2 regions of the Staphylococcus arlettae genome follow, and region 2 is predicted to be linked to the other one. Evidence: predicted binding sites of a transcription regulator. Region 2 holds the regulator's gene; the other holds the start of a gene.

Region 1 (7,848 bases), 970 kb from region 2:
AGCCTTAGGTTATAGTGGCGCTGAACCCTTAGAATGAGAACTTAATAAAAACACTATGTTCTAGGCTGCTAATTCCCTATATTTTCTAGGGGATAAGTAGCCTAGTTTTTGTTGAATTCGATTATTATTATAGTTTTTAATGTAATTTTCGACAATATCTATTACAATTTGGTTAGAGCTATTGAGCTCATTGTTTATGTAGAAAGTTTCACACTTTAGCGAGGAATGGAAACTTTCTATCGGGGCGTTATCAGCTGGTGTTCCTTTTCGGGACATACTTCTGATAATGCCTTTTTCTTCGCATAATTGATAGTAAGCATAGGATGTATAAACACTGCCTTGGTCACTATGTAGTATGCAATTCTCAGGTATATCTATTTGATTCAATGTATCATTTACTAAGCTTTGACCCTGTTTGTTATCTATTTTATACGCCACAATTTCTCCTTTATAAACATCCATAATTGAAGATAAATACAACATAGAGTTACCGAAAGGTAAATAAGTAATATCAGTTGTTAATACTTCCATTGGTTGGTTAGCTTTAAACTGTCTTTGTAATAAATTATCTGTTTTATAATAAGGTTCACCAATTTTTTTAGATTTTTTAGGTCTAACTCGGCAGTTCAGATTATACTCTCGCATGATTCTCTGAACTCTTTTATGATTAATTGACGCTGAATACAATTGATTAATCAATGCTGTAATTTTGCGATAACCGTAGGTGAATTTATTTTCTTCACATAATTCAATAACCTTTTGAGTCACTTTATCTTTTTCCTTGTCCTTATGTTTCCATCTATAGTATGTCGATTGAGGTATTTCTAAAACATCGAGTATCATTTTGATTGAATACTTATGCTTGAATTGATCAACTAATTCTACAATTACTTTGGATACCACTTCCTTTCTAACTCCTTGTACTTTTTTAAAATATCTATTTCAATATCTTTTTTCTTATTATCTAACTTTAATTGTTCTACTTCTGATAATTCTTTCACGCCTTTGCCGTAAGTATATTGCTTGCCTCTTTGTTGATAAAATCTATAAGTTTCACCATTTCGATACCATCGCCACCAAGTTTTTACCTGTGTGCTATTTTTGATATTTAATGCTTCCATAATTTCTTTTACAGTATATCCAGCTTCTTTCATTTCAATCGTTTTATATTTTGTTTCTATTGAATAAGACATTATTTTCATAGAAAAAACACCTCCGTATGATTCATTTTAAATGAATTCAACGAAAGTGTTTTTATTTTATTCCCACTAATTGGGGTCAGTCCATAGTTCTCCTAAGGCTTGTTTATTTTTATCTATGGGGTATTTTTCACATTATATTATTGGCAGTGAATAGTGCCGACTCCTGTGGGAATTGCACTCGCCGAAGACTACAAGCTGAGGCAGTGCCCGCGGAAAACGTGCACAAAAAATAACTGCCAACAAAGTCGGAAACTTTGTCGAGATCCTCTTGTCATATTGTCAGTAAATAGACTATAAGTATTAGTTCTACTAAAGACTTTTCTATAATATTGGCTGGAAATTGTGCCGACTCCTGTGGGAATTGCACTCGCCGAAGACTACAGGCTGAGGTAGTGCCCGCGGAAAGCGTGCACAAAAAACTGCCAACAAAGTCGATAGTTTGTTGACACTCTGAAACAAAATTAATGTCCTCTTAGTTTTTTCAATACGTTTAACAGAAACAACTACTTAAATTCTGCTTTTTACTATTATATTACACAAATGATATTTAAAATAACCCCCGCCTTTCACATTTTAATTATTTTTACTATTGATATATATATTAACTTTAAAAATCACTTAATTGCACATGTCACAGCTAATAAAATACCATTGTTATGTTTTCATATTTACTAAATTTTAACGTTAACTTACAGTTAAATTTAAAATTTTTCACTATATTAGGACTATAGTACGATGTTCAAAACGATTAACTGCGTTATATTATGTTTAACTTGCAACAACTTATTTTCATACGGAGGTAGCGTTATGAATAAATTATTACAATCTTTATCAGCTATAGGTGTGTCAGCCACACTAGTGACACCTAATTTAAGTGCAGAAGCAACTGAAAATACTATTCCTGAAATCAAAGGTGCAACGGACACAATTGTCGAAAAAGGTAACGACTACAATGTGTTAAACGGTATTCGTGCTTATGATAAAGAAGATGGTGATCTTACAGACAAAATTACTGTAAACGGACATGTAGATACAAATAAATCAGGAAAGTACAAAATTGAATATCAAGTAGAAGATTCTAATGGAGCAGTAGATAAATCAACACGTTACATTGAAGTAAAATAATATACATAACTATGTTTAACCAACCCTAATTGATAACAGTTATCACTGTTGATCACTATATTTTTTAAATATGTCTAATTATGACACTTTTCACAAAATGTACACATAATTTTAACAAATCTTCCAACCCCCACCAGACGTTGTTTCTGTTGGGGTTGTTTTAATTTTACAATTTTTTTTTTGCTACAAACACTTGTAAATATCGCGTAATATCTTAAAATTGATGTTAAGCCCTACAATTGTAGTATTAGGAGGTCAAAAAAGTGTCAAAATTTAAGTCTTTGCTTCTACTCTTTGGCTCACTAATTTTACTTAGTGGTTGTTCAAACGTAGAAGTTTTAAACCCAAAAGGGCCAATGGCAAGTGATTCGAAGTTCTTGATTATCTATTCAATCATCTTCATGCTTGTTATTATGGCGGTAGTACTCATCATGTTCGCTTATTTCTTATTTAAATACCGCTTAAGAAATAATGATGAGTCAGGTAAAATGCATCACAATTCATTAATAGAGTTTATTTGGTTCGTTATTCCAGTCATCATTGTTATTGCATTAGCAATTCCAACGGTCAAATCGCTTTATCAATATGAAGCGAAACCAGAGAAAAAGGATGACCCAATAGTTATTTATGCAACTAGTGCCGGTTACAAATGGTTCTTCAGTTATCCTGAAGAAAAAATCGAAACAGTTAATCATTTAACTATTCCGAAAGATCGTCCTGTTGTCTTCAAACTTCAATCAATGGATATGATGACAAGTTTCTGGATTCCACAACTTGGTGGTCAGAAATATGCAATGACTGGCATGACAATGGATTGGACAATGACTGCAAGTGAAACAGGTACGTTCCGTGGACGTAACTCAAACTTCAATGGTGAAGGTTTCGCACGTCAAGTATTTGATGTTCATTCTGTAAGCCAATCAGACTTCAAGGATTGGGTTAAAGATGCTCAAAGTAAAAAAGTATTAGATCAAGATACTTTTGATAAGCAACTTTTACCTACTACTGAAAACAAAGAACTTACTTTCAGTGGTACTCATATGGCATTTGTCGATCCAGCAGCTGATCCTGAGTATATCTTCTATGCTTACGATCGCTATAATTACGTTCAAAAAGATCCAAACTTCAATACTGAAGAAGAACGTAAGAAAGATATTTTAGATGAACCGGATCAACCAAAACGTAAACCACAAATCTCAAATGCAAACTATGAGCGTCATGGAATGAAAGCCATGATCTTAGGCAACGACGAACCATATAATAATGAGTTCAAGGAAGAAGAATCTCATAATATGGATGAAATGGAAAAACTCAGCGAAGGAAGTAAAGATAATAAAGCTTCTGAGCTAGAGAAAAATGATCAGGAACATGGAGGTGGACATTAATGAATTTTCCATGGGATCAATTACTGGTACAAGGTAACTTCATGATAACAATGGCACAAATCGGTGCCCCATTCATGGTTATCGGTTTAATTGCAGTAATCACATATTTTAAATTGTGGAAATATCTATATAGAGAATGGTTCACATCTATCGACCATAAAAAGATTGGTGCGATGTACTTAATCTGTGCCGTATTAATGTTTATTCGTGGTGGTATTGATGCGTTATTAATGCGTACTCAATTAGCAATTCCAGATAACAAATTCTTGGAATCAAACCACTATAACGAAATCTTTAGTACACACGGCGTAATCATGATTATTTTCATGGCAATGCCTTTCATTTTTGGATTATGGAATGTGATTGTACCGTTACAAATCGGTGCACGCGATGTTGCATTCCCTATTCTTAACAACGTAAGTTTTTGGCTATTCTTCTCAGGTATGTTGTTATTCAACCTTTCATTTATCGTAGGTGGATCACCTGCAGCAGGTTGGACAAACTACGCACCGTTAGCTGGAGAATTTAGTCCAGGTCCAGGCGTCAATTATTACTTAATTGCAATTCAAATTTCTGGTATTGGTACATTAATGACGGGTATTAACTTCTTTGTTACTATCCTAAGATGTAAAACACCTACTATGAAATTTATGGAAATGCCTATGTTCACTGTGACTACATTTATCACAGCTTTAATTGTTATTTTGGCATTCCCTGTACTAACAGTTGCGTTAGCGCTGTTCACAACTGATAGAATCTTTGACACTGCATTCTTTACAGTTGCGGATGGTGGTATGCCAATGCTCTGGGCAAACTTCTTCTGGGTATGGGGGCACCCTGAGGTTTATATTGTTATTTTGCCAGCATTTGGTATTTATTCAGAAATTATACCTACTTTTGCACGTAAACGATTATTTGGACATCAAAGTATGGTTTGGGCAACAGCAGGTATCGCATTCTTAAGTTTCTTAGTTTGGGTTCACCATTTCTTTACAATGGGTAATGGTGCCTTAATCAACTCATTCTTCTCAATCACAACTATGTTGATTGGTATACCAACCGGCGTTAAATTATTTAACTGGTTGTTCACATTGTATCAAGGTCGAATTACATTTGAATCACCTATGTTATTCGCCTTAGCGTTCATTCCTAACTTCTTATTAGGAGGAGTTACAGGTATCATGCTAGCGATGGCCGCTGCTGACTACCAATATCACAATACGTATTTCTTAGTGGCACACTTCCACTATACGTTAGTTGCTGGTGTTGTGTTTGCTTGTCTCGGTGCACTGATATTCTGGTATCCTAAGATGGTTGGTTATAAATTGAACGAAACATTAAATAAATGGTGTTTCTGGTTCTTTATGATTGGCTTTAACGTATGTTTCTTACCACAATTCGTACTTGGTCTAGATGGTATGCCACGTCGTTTATACACTTATATGCCAGAAGATGGTTGGTGGATGTTAAACTTAATCTCAACTATCGGTGCAGTACTTATGGCAATTGGTTTCGCTTTCTTAGTATTAAGTATGGTTTACAGTCACTTCACTTCTCCAAGAGAAGCAACTGGCGATAACTGGAATGGTTTAGGTCGTACTTTAGAATGGGCTACAGCTTCTGCTATCCCTCCTAAATACAACTTTGCAATCACTCCAGATTGGAATGACTACGACACATTTGTAAACATGAAAGAACATGGTCGTCATTATTTAGACAACCATAATTACTCAGAAATCCATATGCCAAACAATACACCTGTTGGTTTCTGGATGGGTATCTTCTTTACAATTGGTGGATTCTTCTTAGTCTTTGAAACAATGTTACCGGCAATTTTATGTTTAATCGGTATCTTCGGTACTATGATTTATAGAAGTTTCCAAATTGATCACGGTTATCACATTCCTGTTTCTGAAGTAGAAGAAACAGAAGCTAGACTACGTGAAGCACGTAAAAAAGAAAGGGAGGCTGTAAGTCATGAGTCATGATGTAAATACAATTGATGCACGTTCGCATGAAGGTAATTTAAATAAACTTGGCTTTTGGATTTTCCTTACAGCTGAATTTTCACTTTTTGGTACGTTATTTGCAGCGTTATTAACATTGCAACATGGTGGCGACTACGGTGGTAAAATGACGACCGAATTGTTTGAATTACCATTAATATTAATAATGACTTTTGCGTTATTAATCAGCTCATATACTTGTGGTATCGCCATATACTATATGAGAAAAGAGAAACAAAAATTAATGATGATTTGGATGATTATCACTGTATTGCTAGGTGCAATCTTCGTAGGTTTTGAAATTTATGAGTTCGCACACTATGCACATGAAGGTGTTAATCCTACAATCGGTTCTTATTGGTCAAGTTTCTTTATTTTATTAGGTACGCACGGTGCCCACGTTTCACTAGGTATCGTCTGGATTATTTGTTTATTAATTCAAATAGGTATGCGTGGCTTAAATGAAGATAATGCACCTAAATTATTTATAGTTAGTTTATACTGGCACTTCTTAGATGTTGTATGGATCTTCATCTTTACTGCCGTATATATGATAGGGATGGTGTTTAGTGGATGAATACAATAGTTAAGCATACAGTAGGCTTTATCGCCTCAATCGTTTTGACCATATTAGCAGTTTTCGTGACACTTTACACATCAATGACTTTAAATGCAAAGATTACAATTATATTTGGCTTTGCTTTTATTCAAGCAGCAGTGCAGTTACTAATGTTCATGCATTTAACTGAAGGTAAAGACGGTAATCTTCAAGGTTTCAAAGTAATCTTCGCGATTATTATCACTTTAATTACTGTTATTGGTACTTACTGGGTAATGCAAGGTGGACATTCAAGTCACTTATAAGTGTCAAAAAAGACTTCTCTTCGGAGAAGTCTTTTTTTTATCTAATTATTACTTGTCTCCCCTATTATTATGAGCAATTGCCATTATTGTAATGGCTTGTATTAGTAATTTTACGTTAGTCCCTATTATAATGGTAATAGGTTTAAATTTTGAACGGAGGTTTATTTATGAAACACCCTATAATAATAGATACTGATCCAGGCATAGATGACGCAGCTGCTATCAGTATTGCCCTAAATCATCCTGATTTGGATGTTAAAATGTTGACCACTGTAAATGGGAATGTAGGCATTGAAAAAACAACAGCAAATGCATTGAAACTTACACAATTTTTTAATAGTAATGTTCCCGTACATCGAGGTGCATCACATCCTTTACTGTCTGACATATTCAGTGCCAGTAGTGTCCACGGCGAATCTGGAATGGATGGTTACGAGTTCCAAGAAGTAGACGCATCAACATTGTCTTCTCATAATGCAGTTGCAGCAATGTATGACCTACTTATCAATAGTAAAGAACCCATCACACTCATTCCGATTGGACCATTAACCAACATTGCTTTGTTATTAACTACATATCCCGAAGTGAAAACACAGATTAAAGAAATTATTTTAATGGGAGGTAGTGCTGGCCGTGGCAATGTCACTCCATTAGCAGAATTTAATATTTATTGCGACCCTGAAGCTGCTCATATTGTGTTTAATTCAGGATTACCTTTGACGATGGTCGGTTTAGATGTAGCACGTAGTTCGACTTTAATACATGCCAAATTAGAGAAACTGAAAAGTTTAAATGATACAGGACGTATGTTGCATCAATTATTTTCACATTATCGTGGAGATGATTTTGAATATGGTATTAACATTTATGATGCATATACCATTTTATATTTATTACATCCTGAACTTTTTCAAATTGTAGAAGCTCGCGTAGATATCGAAACAACTGGGGAATTAACTAGAGGGGCTACTGTTACAGATTTAAAATCTGCATATCCTAATTGCACTGTCGTTATGGGGATTGAAACAGACATTTTCGAAAAAATCTTCTTTGACGCTTTAACATATTGTAAGTAAAACTCACACAATCTCATAATGGTATCTGCTCATTCAGATAATATTTTAAGGCTGGAATAACATTATTCCAGCCTTTTAGTATGTCTTTCCTGTTTTATTATAATTGTGATTTTCCTGTTTTAAGTAATGCTTAAAAATATGTTTTAACATTGACTCATTAGTCAAATGGGGTTGTTCATAATTTGTACCC
Region 2 (7,848 bases):
GTAGATAAGTACAATACATAAAGACAGTTTGACGTTTAACCGGCGCTAATTGGTCTGGGTAAATAGGATAGATTGACTTTCCAATTAAAGCAAGATGGTAACTTACAGTTTCTCTAATATATGAATTGGACTTAAACAATTGGATTAATGACTCATTATCAACAGTTGTCATATTTCTTAATGTACTATACAACCGCATTTCGCCAATAGCAGTAAAATTAAAATTCATACGTTTAAATAATTTAGGTAGATCTAAATCGAACCATGTTTTATCATCGATAATCCTATCTTGAAGCTGTGATGTTTGGTACGTTTCAAAGTAATATGCATATCGATGATATGGACGAATAAATGTTTCTAAAGATTTTTGTAATTTCCATAATAGTGAGATTTGTTGTTTCAGCTTATATCTGTAAATGATATCACTCATAATAATAACGATAATACTAAAACAAACAACCGCTAAAGCGGCCCATAAAAATGATGGCATAAAGAAACTCCTCCAGCGTTATGATAATGCATTAATTGAAGTTTATCATAGTGAATTTAGGTATGCATTGACCGTTTTTGTCAATAGAGAACGTGCGTACTTATCAACAATCAGTGTATAAGTTGTGTATAACTAGTGGTTAAAGCTGTGCATTGTTAAAAAATGTATGGGATAATCCTAAGTAGAATTTACATTTTACTTGTGGATAACTAGGATAACTCTGTGGATAGCTTTTGTTATAAGGTTTTAAATGTGAATAAAAAAATAGAGGAAGTAATGTGGATTACTTCCTCAGAAAATAAAACGATATAGAAACAAATCACTTTTCTTGTAATTCTTCCCATAACTCTAAAGCCTGTTCTAATTGCTGTTCGGTTTGTTGTTTTTCAATTGCAAGAGCATTTGCTTTTTCAGGATCGCTATATACTTCTGGTTGTGTTAACTGTACATCAATGTCGTCAATTTGCGCCTCATAGGTTTCAATATCTTGTTCGCATTGTTCAATTTGACGTGTGATTTGACGTTGTAACTTTTTTTGTTCTTTTTGTGACGTATAGTTATTTGTTGTAGTATCGTGTTGTTCAGTAGCACTGTCATTGGTTGCTTGATGTTGTGCTAAAGCTTGTTGTTCTTCAACTTTATCTAAAAAGTATTGATAGTCACCTAAATACAATTGCCCACCTGATTCATCAATATTCAAAACTTTATTGGCAAGTTGATTGATGAAATAACGGTCATGTGAAACAAAGAGTATAGTGCCTTGGAATTGACTTAAGGCTTGTTCTAACATTTCTTTTGAATCTATATCTAAGTGGTTAGTAGGTTCGTCGAGTATTAAAACATTGTTTCTTTCTAACATTAGAAGAGCAAGTTGAAGACGCGCTTTTTCTCCACCAGATAAATCATTAATGATTTTTTTGACATCTTCTTGTACGAATAAAAATCGCCCAAGCACTGCTCGTATATCTTTTTCATTCATAGAAGGATATTGATCCCACACGTAGTCGAGAATAGTAGCAGTTGATTTGAATTCAGCTTGCTTTTGATCATAGTAACCTATTTTAAGGTTTGCACCAGTTGTTATCTTTCCTCCTAATGCAGGTTGTCGTTCGGCAATCGTTTTAATTAATGTTGATTTACCGATACCATTAGGACCAATAATTGCTACATGGTCTCCTTTAGTTACTTCCAAATCAATAGGTTGCGTAATGGGTTGTTCATAGCCAATGGTTAAATGCTTAATATGGAAAACATCATTGCCTGTATTACGGTCAAAATCAAATTGAATGTTAGCACTACGTGCATCAAGTAAGGGTTTATCAATACGTTCGATTTTTTCTAACATTTTACGACGACTTTTGGCCATTCCTGAAGTAGAGGCACGAGCAATATTTTTATCTACAAAAGTTTCGAGCTTTTTAATTTCAGCTTGTTGATTTTCATACTCTTGCATGCGTTTTTCATAATATTTATCACGTTGAGTGATAAATTGACCATAATTTCCGACGTAATGTTGCACGTCGCCTAACGCTACATCGTATATTTGTGTTACGATTTTATCTAAAAAGTAACGATCATGACTAATTATAATGATGGCGCCTTTAAAATAATTCAAATAACTTTCTAGCCATTGTGTTGTTTCCATATCTAGATGGTTAGTAGGCTCATCAAGTAATAATAAATCAGGATCTTCAAGAAGCATTTGAGCTAAAGAAAGACGTGTTTTTTGACCACCACTAAAATCATTGATAGGACGATTAAAATCCTCATCAGTAAAATGTAAACCATGTAGCACTGTTTTGATTTTACTTTCATATTGATAACCTTCTAATTGTTCAAATCTATTTGATAAATTTTCATATTTTTCAATATGTGCTTTATAGTCATCACTCTCATATTCAGTTGCATGTTGTGCCAACCAATGCGTTTCTTGTTGCATTTGTTGTTCAATTTCCATTACCTGTTTAAATGGTTTTGACATTTCCTCAAAAACTGTCTCATTTGTGTCTAGTGTCATTTGTTGTGTCAAATAGCCTAGTTTTAAATTTTTGATTTTGGAAATATGTCCAGAATCATAACCATCAACACCAGCAATTATTTTCATTAATGTAGATTTTCCCGCACCATTTCGTCCAACAATACCAATACGTTCACCTGTTTTTACTGCGAAATTTACATCATTGAAAATATCTTTTCCATCGAATGATTTTGACACATTGTTTAATTGTAATAATATCATTTGATTCGCACCTCTCTAATACTTTATATTCTACCGTATAACGGCTATTGAGAAAACAAGGATTGTTTATTTTTAAATATTTATCATGTATAATATTGTAGTAATTGTACATACAAAATTAAGGATATAATCCAAGTATTATTAGGGGGACAAGGTTTTGGCTAATCATAGCGATAGAATTCCTCGAGCGACGTTAAAACGTTTACCGTTATACTATAGATTTGTTAATACATTAAAGTCAAAAGGTATAGACAGGGTGAACTCTAAAACAATTAGCGAAGGATTAAATATCGATTCAGCGACGATTCGTAGAGACTTTTCGTATTTTGGAGAATTGGGTAAAAAAGGATATGGTTATAATATAGACAGCCTGTTGCATTTCTTTAAAAATGAGATAAGTAAAAATAATGAAATTAAAATTGCCATTGTAGGTGTAGGTAATTTAGGTAAAGCGTTATTGACGTATAATTTTTCTATACATGATGAAATGACCATTACAGAAGCTTTTGATATTCGTGATGAAATAGTGGGTCAACAAGTAGGTAATATTGTTGTTAAACATTTTGATGAGATGCAAGAGACATTACAAAATGAAGCTATCGATGTAGTGATTTTAACGACACCTGAAACAGTAGCCCAACGAGTCGCTGATCAACTTGTAGAAGCAGGTGTTAAAGGTATTTTAAACTTCACGCCAAATCGCGTTAGCACTCCGAATGATGTGCAAGTTCATCATATTGATTTAGGTATTGAACTACAATCATTACTATTCTTTATGAAAAATTATGGTAATAAATAACTGTTTTAAGAGACTGGGACAATATTGATTGTCCTAGTCTCTTTTCATTTTGGTAGTAGCTGACTGCATTGAAAATGCGCTTTAAATCAAGCTTTTTTCAACGCTAGTCATCCTTGCCAGGGTGGGACGACGAAATCATTTTTTCAAAATCGGATTTCTGTCCCACTCCATGTTTTAGTCGAAACCTTTTTCATATGGGCAGTAGCTGACTGCATTGAAAATGCGCTTCAAACCGAGCTTTTTTCAACGCTAGTCATCCTTGCCGGGGTGGGACGACGAAATCATTTTTTTCAAAATCAGATTTCTGTCCCACTCCCTTTATATTTTAGAGTTACAAAATTATTACAATTTGCGCAAACTATTGAAATTTATAGTGAAATTTTATATTATTAATCTTATTGACTTAATCGGAAAAGAGGAGATAAAGTGATTTGGTTAATTGTTAGTGGACTAATAGTAGGAGCATTATTAGGATTTGTAATGCAAAGAACACGCTTTTGTCTAGCCGGTGGCTTTAGAGATATGTATATACAAAAAAGTAATAAGATGTTTTATGCATTACTAATTGCTATTTCAATACAAAGTATTGGGCTACTTATTTTGACATCTACAGGAGTAGTCCAAATACCTGAATCAAGTTATCCAATTATAGGAACAATTATTGGTTCATTTATATTTGGAATTGGCATGGTATTGTCAGGTGGCTGTGCTACAGGTACTTGGTATCGTGCAGGTGAAGGATTGATAGGCAGTTGGATTGCCTTAGCATTATACGCTGTAACGGCAGCAGTAACTAAATTTGGTTTGTTATTACCTGTAATGAATGGCATTAACAAACCAACTACGGTTAGTACAAGTATGTCTCAAACAACAGGTATTCCAACTTGGGTTTGGGTAGTTTTATTAGTTGCAATTACTATCTTTTTTGTAGTGAAAACATTGCGTAAACCTAAATCAAAAGTAGCAGTACCAAAATTAAAACAAAAATTTACAGGTGTACGTTACTATCTATTTGAAAAGAAATACCATCCATTTATTGCAGCAATTGTTGTCGGATTGATTGCATTGCTAGCATGGCCTGTCAGTGAATCTACAGGACGTATGTATGGTTTAGGTATAACAACACCATCAGCTAACATTGTGCAATTTTTTATGACTGGTGATGTAAACCTGTTAGACTGGGGAGTGTTCCTAGTATTAGGTATTTTCTTTGGTTCGTATATCGCAGCTAAAGGTTCAAGAGAGTTTAAATGGAGACTACCAGATAAAAAAACCATTAGAAATAGTGTCATTGGGGGCGCTTGTATGGGATTTGGTGCGTCAGTAGCCGGTGGCTGTTCAATAGGGAATGGCTTAGTAGAAACTGCGACTATGTCATGGAAGGGCTGGATAGCACTAGCTTCTATGATTTTAGGTGCATGGTTTATGAGTTATTTCATCTTTATCAGACCAATGAAAAAAGCACAGCGAGCAACAACACAAAGTAATGCTCAAGTAACGACTCAAACTCAAACAACATAATTATTAAGGAGGATTGTTTTATGGTACATGAACTTGGAACAGTAGGAATGGTTTGTCCATTTCCATTAATTGAAGCTCAAAAGAAAATGGAAACATTAACAACTGGTGATGAATTGAAAATTGATTTTGATTGTACACAAGCAACAGAAGCATTGCCAAACTGGGCTGCTGAACAAGGTTATCCAGTAACAAACTATGAACAATTAGATGATGCTTCTTGGACAATTACAGTTCAAAAAGCATAATAATATAAGAGACTAGGACAAAATTGATTCGTCCTAGTCTCTTTTCATATTGGCAGTAGCTGACTGCATTGAAAATGCGCTTCAAACCAAGCTTGTTTCAATGCTAGTCATCCTTGCCAGGGTGGGATGACGAAATCATTTTTTTCAAAATCAAATTTCTGTCCCACTCTCTTTTTATTGGCATTAGTGCATTGCTAGCTTGAAGCAATTATATTTAAAATAGTTCTCCAAGGTAATGAAGTTGAAGAGAGTCTACATAAATACTTTAAAGGTTCTGTTCTATTTATAAATCGATGTATTTTTATATTTTAAGCGATTACAATATGATAAAATATAGTTTAAAGTGCAAATACAGTACATAAATGAAAGTGAGTAAATATGAAGAACATAGCAGATATTGCAAAAATTGCAGGTGTATCTAAAAGTACAGTATCTAGATATTTAAACAATGGTTCTGTGAGTAGAAAAACTAAAGAGAAATTAGATGCTATTATTCGACAATATGATTATCAACCCAATCAATTTGCTCAAAGTTTAAGAGCACATAAAACAAACATGATAGGTGCTATTATACCGAGAATGAATTCATATGCAGTAGATGAGACCATTAAAGGTGTGAAAAATTTATGTGATAGTTTGAATTATAGATTATTACTTAATTATACTAATTTAGATCCAGCATTAGAAATCGATGCATTAGAAACATTTTATCGCAGTAAGGTTGATGGCATTATCTTTATGGCTACTGATTTAACCGATAAACATTTAGAGGTCATTAATAAAATTAATGTCCCTGTCGTTATTGTAGGCCAACATTTTGAATCATTCCATTGCATTGTACACGATGATTACCATGCAGGATATCTTGTTGGTGATTTAATTGGTCAACGAGGTTATCGTCACATTAAGTATTTTAGTGTTACTGAACACGATACTGCTGTGGGAATAAAAAGAAAAAGTGGATTAATTGATGGTTTGAAGCAATACCATGTAACGCCTGATGTTACAACGACATCATTTAATTTTAATGAAGCCATGATTGACGTGCAATCTGAATTACATAAAGATCATTCTTACGATGTTATTATTGGCGCCACAGATGCTATTGGCCTTGCAGTTCATAAATTTTGCACTGAACATCAATTATCATTTGATCAGCGTATGATAGTTGGTTTTGGGGGCGATCCAATGACCCAATTAGTATCACCGGTGATTAATACTGTAATTTATCATTTTGAAGCCGCTGGTGAAGTAGCGATGTCTCAATTAGATAAACTCATAAAACAACAATCAGTTGAAGAAAAAATTCTTATAGATGTAGAACTTAGTTTTAAATAAAGTTATTAAATGGAACCGATACCACAAAAGGTGGTAAACGTGCTAAAATGAATATGTATTATGATGAGGAGGAATATTAACAATGAGTGAGTGGAGTCGAGAAGACCGTTATCAGCGATATGAAGATGTTTCACATGAAGAATTACATCAATTACAAGAGCAAGTCAGTGCTTCTAAATATAGACAAATATTCCATATTCAACCCCAAACAGGTTTATTGAATGATCCCAATGGTTTAATTTACTTTAATGGGATGTACTACTTATCTCATCAATGGTTTCCATTAGGTGCTGTACATGGATTAAAATATTGGTTCAACTTTACAAGTAAAGATTTAGTACATTTTGAACCTCAAGGTCCGATATTAAAACCAGATACTATCGCGGATAGCCATGGTGTGTATAGTGGTAGTGCCTTTGAATACAACCAACAACTTTATTACATGTATACCGGAAACCATCGTGATGATGAGTGGAATCGTCATTCAAGCCAAATGATTGCCAAAATGAATGAAGATGGTACTATAACAAAATTTCCAAAACCAGTTATAAGTCAGCCACCACAGGGTTATACTCAACACTTCAGAGATCCTAAAGTGTTTAAACACAATGAAAGTTATTATGCGATTATAGGTGCACAAAATGAAGTATTAAATGGTAGAGCATTAATCTATAAATCTAATGATATCGTCAATTGGGAACTTTTAGGTGACTTAACTACACAATTAACTGAGTTTGGTTATATGTGGGAATGTCCCGACTATTTTAATTTAGACGGTTTTGACATGTTACTTTTTTGCCCACAAGGTATTGAAGCACAAGGAGAAAAATTTAACAACATCTATCAATCAGGCTATATAATGGGTCAATTAGATTTGACTACTATGACGATGAATCATGGTGATTTTATTGAATTAGATCACGGATTTGATTTTTATGCACCACAAACATTTATAGATGAACACGGTCAACGTATTTTAATAGGTTGGATGGGCTTACCAGAGATCAATTATCCAACTGATGAAGACGGTTGGGCACATTGTTTTACACTACCTCGTGAATTGACAATTGAACAAGGTGAACTTAAGCAACGACCAATTAAAGCTTTACAGCAATTAAGATTTAATAAAGAAACGGCATTAGGTTATGCCAACAAATTCACAAGACAATTGCAACCATATGATGGGACTCAATACGAGTTAATAATTGATATTTTA

The links. Region 2 encodes Rex, which represses fermentation and respiration genes when NADH is low (regulators of the CRP and FNR family bind a similar motif). Its sites were predicted from a motif close to TTGTGAAATATTTCACAA; they were not measured.
Region 1: qoxA (cytochrome aa3 quinol oxidase subunit II) is a predicted target of Rex. The motif match lies at 2,406-2,423, and genes of this name have one in related genera.

What each region holds. Positions count from the first base shown of each region.
Region 1 is NZ_CP094803.1:1,874,444-1,882,291, forward strand. Features, by position in the region: one part of gene MUA37_RS09185 (IS3 family transposase) at 61-932, opposite strand; one part of gene MUA37_RS09185 (IS3 family transposase) at 932-1,202, opposite strand; gene MUA37_RS09190 (DUF5011 domain-containing protein) at 2,010-2,327, shown strand; gene qoxA (cytochrome aa3 quinol oxidase subunit II) at 2,591-3,712, shown strand; gene qoxB (cytochrome aa3 quinol oxidase subunit I) at 3,712-5,700, shown strand; gene qoxC (cytochrome aa3 quinol oxidase subunit III) at 5,690-6,295, shown strand; gene qoxD (cytochrome aa3 quinol oxidase subunit IV) at 6,292-6,582, shown strand; gene rihC (ribonucleoside hydrolase RihC) at 6,750-7,658, shown strand; gene MUA37_RS09220 (serine hydrolase domain-containing protein) at 7,734-7,848, opposite strand, start outside.
Region 2 is NZ_CP094803.1:903,907-911,754, forward strand. Features, by position in the region: gene MUA37_RS04295 (MutS-related protein) at 1-490, opposite strand, end outside; gene MUA37_RS04300 (ABC-F family ATP-binding cassette domain-containing protein) at 810-2,729, opposite strand; gene MUA37_RS04305 (redox-sensing transcriptional repressor Rex) at 2,887-3,528, shown strand; gene MUA37_RS04310 (YeeE/YedE family protein) at 3,955-5,049, shown strand; gene MUA37_RS04315 (sulfurtransferase TusA family protein) at 5,070-5,294, shown strand; gene MUA37_RS04320 (LacI family DNA-binding transcriptional regulator) at 5,673-6,632, shown strand; gene MUA37_RS04325 (sucrose-6-phosphate hydrolase) at 6,715-7,848, shown strand, end outside.